3 regions of the Erwinia sp. INIA01 genome follow, and region 3 is predicted to be linked to each of the others. Evidence: predicted binding sites of a transcription regulator. Region 3 holds the regulator's gene; each other region holds the start of a gene.
What was found. Region 3 encodes PurR, which represses purine synthesis genes. Its sites were predicted from a motif close to CANGCAAACGTTTGCNTG; they were not measured.
Positions count from the first base shown of each region.

Region 1: epd (erythrose-4-phosphate dehydrogenase) is a predicted target of PurR. The motif match lies at 1,187-1,204, and genes of this name have one in related genera.
Region 2: rbsD (D-ribose pyranase) is a predicted target of PurR. The motif match lies at 1,345-1,362, and genes of this name have one in related genera.

Region 1 covers NZ_JAPDNC010000002.1:634,573-637,854, forward strand. Annotated here, with positions in the region: gene tkt (transketolase) at 1-739, shown strand, start outside; gene epd (erythrose-4-phosphate dehydrogenase) at 1,299-2,345, shown strand; gene pgk (phosphoglycerate kinase) at 2,367-3,282, shown strand, end outside.
Region 2 covers NZ_JAPDNC010000008.1:6,006-9,287, reverse strand. Annotated here, with positions in the region: gene qseB (quorum sensing response regulator transcription factor QseB) at 1-473, opposite strand, end outside; gene OMR58_RS14870 (YgiW/YdeI family stress tolerance OB fold protein) at 694-1,092, shown strand; gene rbsD (D-ribose pyranase) at 1,374-1,793, shown strand; gene rbsA (ribose ABC transporter ATP-binding protein RbsA) at 1,801-3,282, shown strand, end outside.
Region 3 covers NZ_JAPDNC010000020.1:36,206-39,487, forward strand. Annotated here, with positions in the region: gene punR (DNA-binding transcriptional activator PunR) at 1-683, shown strand, start outside; gene purR (HTH-type transcriptional repressor PurR) at 707-1,732, opposite strand; gene cydH (cytochrome bd-I oxidase subunit CydH) at 2,028-2,117, shown strand; gene OMR58_RS24315 (C40 family peptidase) at 2,183-3,046, opposite strand.

The DNA of each region.
Region 1 (3,282 bases), on a different contig from region 3:
TAACGGTATCACCCTGCACGGTGGTTTCCTGCCTTACACCGCAACCTTCCTGATGTTTGTGGAATACGCGCGTAACGCGGTACGTATGGCGGCACTGATGAAGGTCCGTCAGGTGCTGGTTTACACCCACGACTCTATCGGTCTGGGCGAAGACGGCCCGACTCACCAGCCTGTTGAGCAGCTGGCCAGCCTGCGCGTTACGCCAAACGTGAGCGCATGGCGTCCATGTGACCAGGTTGAATCCGCAGTGGCCTGGAAATACGGTATCGAGCGCCATGACGGTCCTACCGCACTGATCCTGTCCCGTCAGAACCTGGCACAGCAGGAGCGTACCCCTGAGCAGCTGGCGAACATCGCTCGCGGTGGTTACGTGCTGAAAGACAGCGCGGGCACCCCTGATGTGATCCTGATTGCGACCGGTTCAGAAGTTGAGCTGGCGGTTGGCGCATTCGACAAACTGACTGCGGAAGGCCACAAAGTTCGCGTGGTGTCTATGCCGTCTACCGATGCCTTCGACAAGCAGGATGCTGCCTACCGTGAATCCGTGCTGCCGAAAGCGGTTAGCGCTCGCGTAGCGATTGAAGCGGGTATCGCTGACTACTGGTTCAAATACACCGGTCTGAACGGCGCTATCGTTGGCATGACCAGCTTCGGTGAATCTGCACCAGCTGAGCAGCTGTTCGACCTGTTTGGCTTCACCGTGGACAACGTTGTCGCTAAAGCGAAAGGCCTGCTGTAATCCTTTCCAACCGGCCCTTAATCGGGCTGGTTTACCGAAAAAAGCACCGCCTGGCGGTGCTTTTTTTTTCGCTCGCCGATCGTGACTGGCGATGTTCAATTTCTACAAATTCTCGCCCCGGTTCCTTTCAGCAATGTACGGCATGAAATTTCATCATTCTCTGAAGTGTTGTCCGAAAGGATGATACCCCTTGGTTTAGTGGTGTTATTGGTGCGTGTAACTACCGATTAAGCGCTTCATTGGGAGGCGGTTTACATAAAGTGGTATTCGTCTAAAATTTCATCGGGACAAGCGGTGGGGTGGATAATTATGCGCCAAAATGTGCCGTTTTTTGCGTAATTTTGTGACGCAGATCGAAAGTTAAGCGCGGTAATTGATCGTAGTCATTCCTATTATTCCTCTCTTCTATTATTCTAGCTGAAGCGTTTCAGTTTGATTGTCGCCGCCGATGCAGCCGCTGGCCTGCCGCGGGGGGGACGCAAGAATTCCCTGTACAAATCGCGGCGTCTGGCTCAGGCTAATCGTCCGATTTCATAGAGAATTCTGATGCAGGAGTAATATGACGGTTCGCATTGCCATTAACGGATTCGGTCGCATCGGGCGCAATGTTCTGCGTGCGCTGTACGAAACCGGACGTCGTGCTGAAATTACGGTGGTTGCCATTAACGAGCTGGCTGATGCCGCCGGAATGGCTCATCTGTTGAAATACGACACCAGCCATGGCCGCTTTGCCTGGGATGTGCGTCAGGAGCGCGACCTGCTGTCGGTTGGCGATGACACTATCCGCCTGCTGCATCACGCCGATATTGCCTCGCTGCCGTGGCGCGAGCTGAATGTGGATATCGTGCTGGACTGCACCGGCGTCTACGGCAGCCGTGCCGACGGCGAAGCGCATCTGCTTTCAGGGGCAAAAAAAGTGTTGTTCTCCCATCCTGGAGGCAATGACCTGGACGCCACGGTCGTTTTCGGTGTGAATGAGAAAGAGCTGCTGCCGGAACATCTGTTGGTATCAAATGCGTCCTGCACCACTAACTGTATTATTCCGATAATCAAATTGCTGGATGATGCGTGGGGGATAGAGTCGGGTACGGTAACCACCATCCACTCAGCGATGCACGATCAGCAGGTGATTGATGCCTATCATCCCGATCTGCGGCGTACCCGTGCGGCAAGCCAGTCGATTATTCCAGTTGATACGCGTCTGGCTGCTGGCATCACCCGTATTTTTCCGAAATTTAATGACCGTTTCGAAGCGATTGCCGTACGCGTGCCGACGATAAACGTGACGGCGATTGACCTGAGCGTTAGCGTGCGGGATGCGGTCAAGGCCTGCGAGGTCAACGCCCTGCTGCAAAGTGCGTCAGAAGGGGCTTTTAGTGGTATAGTTGACTACACGGAATTACCGTTAGTCTCTATTGATTTTAATCACGACCCGCACAGTGCCATCGTTGACGGCACGCAGACGCGGGTCAGTGGTCAGCACCTGATTAAGACCTTGGTCTGGTGTGATAACGAATGGGGCTTTGCTAACAGAATGCTGGATACCACGTTAGCGATGGCCGATATCGGTTTCAGTCAGGACGCAGCAGCGTCTGTAAAACTTTGAGAATCAACGAGAGGGTTCACCATGTCTGTAATTAAGATGACCGATCTGGATCTTGCTGGTAAACGTGTTCTGATCCGTGCCGATCTGAACGTGCCGGTAAAAGAAGGGAAAGTGACGTCTGATGCACGTATCCGTGCTTCTCTGCCGACTATCGAAGCGGCTCTGAAGCAGGGCGCAAAAGTGATGGTTACCTCCCACCTGGGCCGTCCGGTTGAAGGTGAATACAACGAAGAGTTCTCCCTGCTGCCGGTGGTTAACTACCTGAAAGATAAGCTGGGTGCGGACACCGTCTCCCTGGCGAAAGATTACCTGGACGGCGTTGAGCTGGAAGCCGGTAAGCTGGTAGTGCTGGAAAACGTTCGCTTTAACAAAGGCGAGAAGAAAGACGACGAAGCCCTCTCTAAAAAATACGCCGCGCTGTGCGACATCTTCGTGATGGACGCCTTCGGTACCGCACACCGCGCGCAGGCCTCTACTCACGGCGTGGGCAAATTTGCCCCAGTTGCCTGTGCAGGCCCGCTGCTGTCAGCCGAACTGGAAGCATTAGGTAAAGCTCTGTCTAACCCGGCGCGCCCAATGGTTGCCGTGGTCGGTGGTTCTAAAGTTTCCACTAAGTTTGACGTGCTGAACTCTCTGGTGAAAATTGCCGACACCGTGATCGTCGGCGGCGGTATCGCTAACACCTTCGTGGCTATTGACAACAAAGTCGGTAAATCTCTGTACGAGCCAGATTTCGTTGAAGCCGCGAAAAAACTGCGCGACGAGTTCAAAATCCCGGTTCCTACCGATTCACGCGTGGGTACCGAGTTCTCTGAAACCGCACCTTCAACCGTGAAGAAAGTGAGCGAAGTTCAGGATAACGAAGAGATCATGGACTTCGGCGACGAAACCGCACTGGCGATGGCTAAGCTGCTGAAAGAAGCCAAAACCATCCTGT
Region 2 (3,282 bases), on a different contig from region 3:
AGCAGTGCCAGCTCGCGCGCTTTCAGTTCCAGCGGCTTACCGTCCAGGGTGACGCTGTGGGAAGCCGGTTCCATCATCACCCTGCCGTGCTGCAATATGGGCTGTAGCTGGCCGTGGCGTCGACGGATCAGCGCCTGCAGCCGTGCCGCCACTTCGGTGAGGGCAAAAGGCTTGCACAGATAGTCGTCGGCCCCCTGCTGCAGGCCATCGACCCGTTGCTCAAGGGCATCGCGGGCGGTCAGGATCAGCACCGGCTCATCGCGGCCCTCCTGGCGCCACTGGCGCAGGATCTCCAGGCCATCGATCCCCGGCAGGCTGAGGTCCAGCACCACGGCATCGTAGGGTGCTGCGCTGAGGGCGAGCAGGCCATCATTTCCCTCAGTAAACCAGTCAACGCTAAACCCCAGCTTGCCCAGTCCGGCTTTTATCCCGTCGCCAATCAGGCGGTCGTCTTCAATCAGTAAAATTCTCATCGGCTTATCCTTGGCTGTTAGCGGTTTTATACGGAATGAGGATGCCGCTTGTACAGGGACGATCGGCGAAATTGCCTGAATTTACGCAATAAACAGAAATAAACTCATCAGCTGATGTTCCTTAAGATCCTGTTAAGAAGCGTTTGTTTTAATCACTTTCAGAGACCCTCCGGCAGTGGAACGCTGCCTCCGTTCAGGAAGAAAGGTGATAAAGATGAACATGAAAAAAACAGCTGCATTACTGGCGATTACCGCCCTGATTTCTACCCCGGTTCTGGCCGTACAGGGAGGCGGCTTTGTCGACCCGAATGCGCCGACCTCCGTCGTTCAGAAAGGGGGCTTTAGCGGGCCAAATGGTACGATGGTGACCGTAAAACAGGCGCAGGATATGAAAGACGACGCCTGGGTAACGATGCGCGGTAATATCGAGAAGCGTATCGGTGATGAAGACTATCTGTTTCGCGATGCCACCGGCACTATGACGGTAGAGATTGACCACAAGCGCTGGGAAGGCCAGACCGTCGGCCCTAAAGATAATGTCGAACTTCAGGGCAAGTTGGATAAAGACTTTAACTCCCTTGAGCTGGATGTGAAGCAGATCAGAAAACTCAGTCAGTAAGGCTGACTCATTCCCGGTAGCGCGAGCGATAAACTATTCTTCCAGCATCGGCGGAAAACGCTGTTTTCTGGAGGATTATCTCGCGCTGTTCCGCAAGGCAATCATTCATATCAAAATCCCCCCAACTTTCTTTCTGAAGCCCCTTTGACCCCGTAAATTCATCTTCGTGCAACGACAGCGAAACGTTTCGATGGCGATCACATTTTCACGATCTGGCGATTGTTTTCCCCTGGCCGTTGCTTAAACTGCAGTCAGCGAAACGTTTCGCTCTGGAGTGAAAGATGAAAAAAGGCACCTTACTGAATTCTGATATTTCGTCCGTGGTTTCCCGCCTGGGACATACTGATAGCCTGACCATCGGCGATGCTGGCCTGCCTGTCCCGCATGGCCCGCAGCGCATCGATCTTGCGCTGACTCACGGTATTCCCAGTTTTTTGCAGGTAACCAAAACGGTCACTGAAGAAATGCAGGTTGAGAGCGCCATCCTTGCGGAGGAGATTTTGCAGCACAATCCGCAGCTCCACAGTGAACTGATCGCTCTGCTTAAATCCTTGCAACAACACCAGGGTAATACCATTAGTATCAGCTATATCAGTCACGAACAGTTCAAACAACAAACACAACGTAGTAAGGCTGTTATTCGCAGCGGGGAGTGTTCTCCGTATGCGAATATCATCCTTAACGCTGGCGTGACCTTCTGAGGCCGTTATGCAACCTTTACTGCAACTGAAAGGCATTGAGAAATCCTTCCCTGGCGTGAAAGCGCTGTCGGGGGCTGCACTTGCCGTTTATCCTGGCCGCGTCATGGCGCTGGTGGGGGAGAACGGTGCAGGTAAATCCACCATGATGAAAGTCCTGACCGGGATCTACGCTCGTGATGCCGGTAGCTTTGAGTGGTTGGGTAAAGAAACAACGTTCAACGGGCCGAAGGCGTCGCAGGAAGCGGGTATCGGCATTATCCACCAGGAACTTAACCTGATCCCGCAGCTCAGTATTGCGGAGAATATTTTCCTCGGTCGCGAGTTCGTTAATCGCTTTGGCCGTATTCAGTGGAAAGCGATGTACGAGAAGGCGGACGCGTTGCTGAAACGCCTGAATCTGCGGTTCAGCAGCCACAAGCTGGTAGGCGATCTGTCGATCGGCGATCAGCAGATGGTTGAGATTGCCAAAGTGCTGAGCTTTGAATCTAAAGTCATCATTATGGACGAGCCAACGGATGCGCTGACCGATACGGAAACCGCCTCGCTGTTTCGCGTGATCAACGAGCTGAAAGCGCAGGGCTGCGGCATTGTGTATATCTCCCACCGCATGAAAGAGATTTTTGAGATCTGCGATGACGTGACTATTTTCCGCGACGGTCAGTTTATTGCCGAGCGGGAGGTTAACTCGTTAAGCGAAGAGTCGCTGATCGAAATGATGGTCGGTCGCAAGCTCGAAGAGCAGTATCCGCGCCTGGACAAAGCACCGGGTGATATTCGCCTGAAGGTGGAAAACCTGAGCGGTTCCGGCGTTGACGATGTCAGCTTTACTCTGCGTAAAGGAGAGATCCTTGGCGTGGCGGGCTTGATGGGCGCTGGCCGTACCGAATTAATGAAAGTGCTGTACGGCGCACTGCCGCGTTCAGCCGGAACCGTAACTCTGGACGGCAAAGCGGTAGTAGCGCGTTCGCCAGAAGAAGGGCTGCTCAACGGTATCGTCTATATCTCTGAGGACCGCAAGCGCGATGGTCTGGTGCTGGGGATGTCGGTAAAAGAGAACATGTCGCTGACCGCCCTGAAGTATTTCAGCCATACCGGCGGTCGTCTGAAGCACGGTGAAGAGCAGCTGGCCGTCGGGGACTTTATCAAGCTGTTTAACGTTAAAACCCCTTCGATGAATCAGCCGATCGGCCTGCTTTCCGGCGGGAATCAGCAGAAGGTGGCTATTGCCCGTGGCCTGATGACCCGGCCTAAGGTGCTGATCCTGGATGAACCGACTCGCGGCGTGGACGTTGGCGCGAAGAAAGAGATTTATCAGCTAATTAACCAGTTTAAAGAAGAGGGGCTGAGCATCATCCTCGTCTCTTCTGAAATGCCGGAAGTGCTGGGTATGAGCGACCGCGTGCTGGTGATGCACGAAGGTCGCCTGAGCGGTGACTTCCCGATTGAACACGCCTCGCAGGAAATTCTGATGGCGGCGGCAGTAGGCAAA
Region 3 (3,282 bases):
CCACACGACGCCGCTGTCAGCAGGTGGCTAACGGCTGGCGCGGTCAGATTAATATCGCCGTTGACCGCATCGTCAGGCCGCAGCGTACCCGTCAGCTTATCGTCGATTTCTACCGTCACTTCCCCGATATGGAACTGCATATCTTCCCCGAAGTGTTTAACGGCGTATGGGATGCGCTGGCGGATGGCCGCGTTGATGCGGCTATCGGGGCTACGCAGGCGGTGCCGGTGGGCGGGCGCTTCGCCTTTCGCGATATGGGCAGCCTTAACTGGCGCTGTGTCGTGCAGGCGGATCATCCCTTATTGCAACAGACGGGACCGCTTAGCGACGATCTGCTGCGGGAATGGCCATCTCTGACGCTGGAGGACACCTCGCGCGCGTTGCCGAAGCGTAACACCTGGACGCTGGATAATCAGCGGCGGCTGGTGGTCCCGGACTGGGACAGCGCGTTAGACTGCCTGCGCGCCGGACTGTGCGTCGGCATGATCCCGGGGCACTTTGCCCAGGGTTGGATTGCTGAAGGGGGAATTGCGGAACTGACGCTGGCAAACCCGTTCCCGATCAGCCCATGCTGCTTGAGTTGGTCGGAACAGAGTGCATCACCGGCGCTGCGCTGGCTGCTGGATTATGTTGGCGACAGCGATACGCTGAATGCTGAATGGCTGAGTGAACCGTCCGCCTGAGCGAACGGTAAACGAGCAAGGGATTAGCGGCGATAGTCGCGGAACGGACCATCGGCCACGGAGCGGCGTTCAATCAGTGACGGATGAACTTCAATGGTCTGCGGTTCTTCACGCTTGCTGGTGATGCGATCGAGCAGCATATCGAACGCGGTTTCTCCCAGCCGCTCTTTCGGCTGGTGCACCGTGGTCAGCGCCGGTGTGAAATAGCGTGCGTTGCGCACGTTATCATAGCCGATCACTGAAATATCCTGTGGAACGCGCAGGCCCATCTCGTCCGCGGCGCAAATTGCACCCATCGCCATGACGTCGCCGCCGCAGAAGATGGCGGTCGGGCGCTGTTTCTGCCCCAGAATCTGCTGCATGGCCCGATAGCCGGATTCAGGTTCAAAGTCGCCCTGAACCAGCCACTCTTCACGCAGTGTAATCCCGGCTTCGTTCAGCGCCTTGAGGAACCCCGCATGGCGACCGCCGCCGGTGTTACGCTCCAGCTGTCCCGGGATGGCACCGATATCACGATGCCCACGCTCAATCAGATAACGCCCGGCCAGATAGCCGCCTTCAAAGGCGTTATCCAGCACGGTATCGGTGAAATCTCCGCGCGATTCACCCCAGTCCATGACCACCATCGGGATATTGCGGTGGTCTTCCAGCATCGAGATTAATGAATCCGGGTACTCAGAGCACATCACCAGCAGCCCGTCGACGCGCTTCTGCGCCATCATCGACAGATAAGCCTGCTGTTTGTTCAGGTCGTTATGTGCATTCCCAAGGATCAGGGTATAGCCTTTGGCAAAGCAGCGGTTTTCCACGGCTTCAATAATTTCGGCAAAATAGGGCGCTTCGCTGGAGGTGGCGAGCAGGCCGATGGTTTTGGTGTGGTTGACCTTCAGACTGCGTGCCACGGCGCTGGGGGAATAGTGCAATTCCTTAATTGCTGCCCACACCGCTTCACGGGTCTCTTCGGCTACAAAGCGCGTTTTATTAATTACGTGGGAAACCGTGGTTGTAGACACCCCGGCTCGCTTTGCCACATCCTTAATTGTTGCCATTAAACTTATGCTCCTGGTGTTATCGTAACTATTTGATAACAGGTTGGTTAAACGTTTGCCTGGGTGCAGCCTTTTCCCACCAGACCAAAGTGGTTTGGATGCTGTCGCAACGGGTCGGAAAGGGGAAAAAATCGTCCGTAGAGTGACTGCAGAGCTGGCAAAAACCGTTATCCGCTACTGTTGCGCAACGGAAAAGAGGAATTCTAACAAGGCTGCGCAGAGAAAACGAGATTTTTACGGGGAACTGTGGGAAAATCTTTGTGCATACATTTTGCAGGGTTATTAAGGAGAGACGATGAGTACCGATCTGAAATTCTCACTGCTGACCACGGTGGGTGCGCTACTGATGATTATTGCATTTAGCTTTACGGCTATTCTGCACTAAAAAAATCGGGAGGAGCATGGCTCCTCCCGATTAGCAATTCAGCAATCGCTTACCGCGTTGCGCAATCAGCGAATTGTTTTTGGCGTCATCATTCGACGGGCACCAATATAGTGCTCCTGCCAGTAATCATCGCCCAGCGCGCTTACCTGAATGTCTTTGCCGGTTCTCGGTGACTGAATGAATTTTCCACCACCAAGATATACGCCAACGTGATCGGCGGTACCGCGTCCGTTGATGCGGAAGAACACCAGGTCGCCTTTCTCCAGTTTATCGCGTTTGATCGGCGCAGCATCGCGCAGGTGATACATCTCATTTGCCGTACGCGGGATCTTAAACTTCACCAGGTCCTTATAGGCATACCACACCAGTCCGCTACAGTCGAAACCGGTTGACGGTGATGCGCCTCCCCACTGGTAGGGTTTACCCAACTGGCCCATCAGTTTGTTCATCGCCGTTTCACGCGCTTTCTGATAGCGCGCGCGGTGCGCTTTGCTCAACTTCAGCGGTGATTCAGGGGATTCAGCCTCATCGCGCTCGATAGCACGCAGCGGGCCTTTCTTGCCTTTTTTGGTCTGTAAAGAGGCGAGACGCTCGCGGCCGTAGCGTTTTTTCTCCATCTTACCGATGTGGGTGGTTTTTACTTCGCGTGAGGCCGTCGCTTCCTGGCTCTTTTTCAGCTTTGCCTTCTGGGTAGCAGAAACTTTGGTTTTCTTAAGCGCAGGCTCTTTGGTTTTTTTAATGAGGGGTTCTTTGACTTTTTTCGTGGCAGCCGCTTTAACCGGCCGACGCTTGCGGCGTTCATCCTCACGCGCAGAGTTGTGGTCAACTTTATGCTGATTTGCGTTAACGGGAGCATGAGGCGATGCATGCGCCATATTAAAGAACAGCTGGGCAAAGGCCAGCATGCTAAGCGTGATGATTAAACGCAACGTTCCCATTAACAGTTAAACTCAGTGTAATGACTGCATGGCAATCGAAAAAGAATTCTGCAATTTGCAGGGGTTAGGGCAATTCTAATCTAACTTCTTAACAAAAGGTAAGGTGTTTTTTGTTTCAATAAGACAGATTAAGTAAATGGTGAATTATTGAACGCAATCAGCTGCTTAACTCAACAAAAAAAAGTAATCCAACATCGAGAAACGCTGCAACGATGATAGGAAAATGT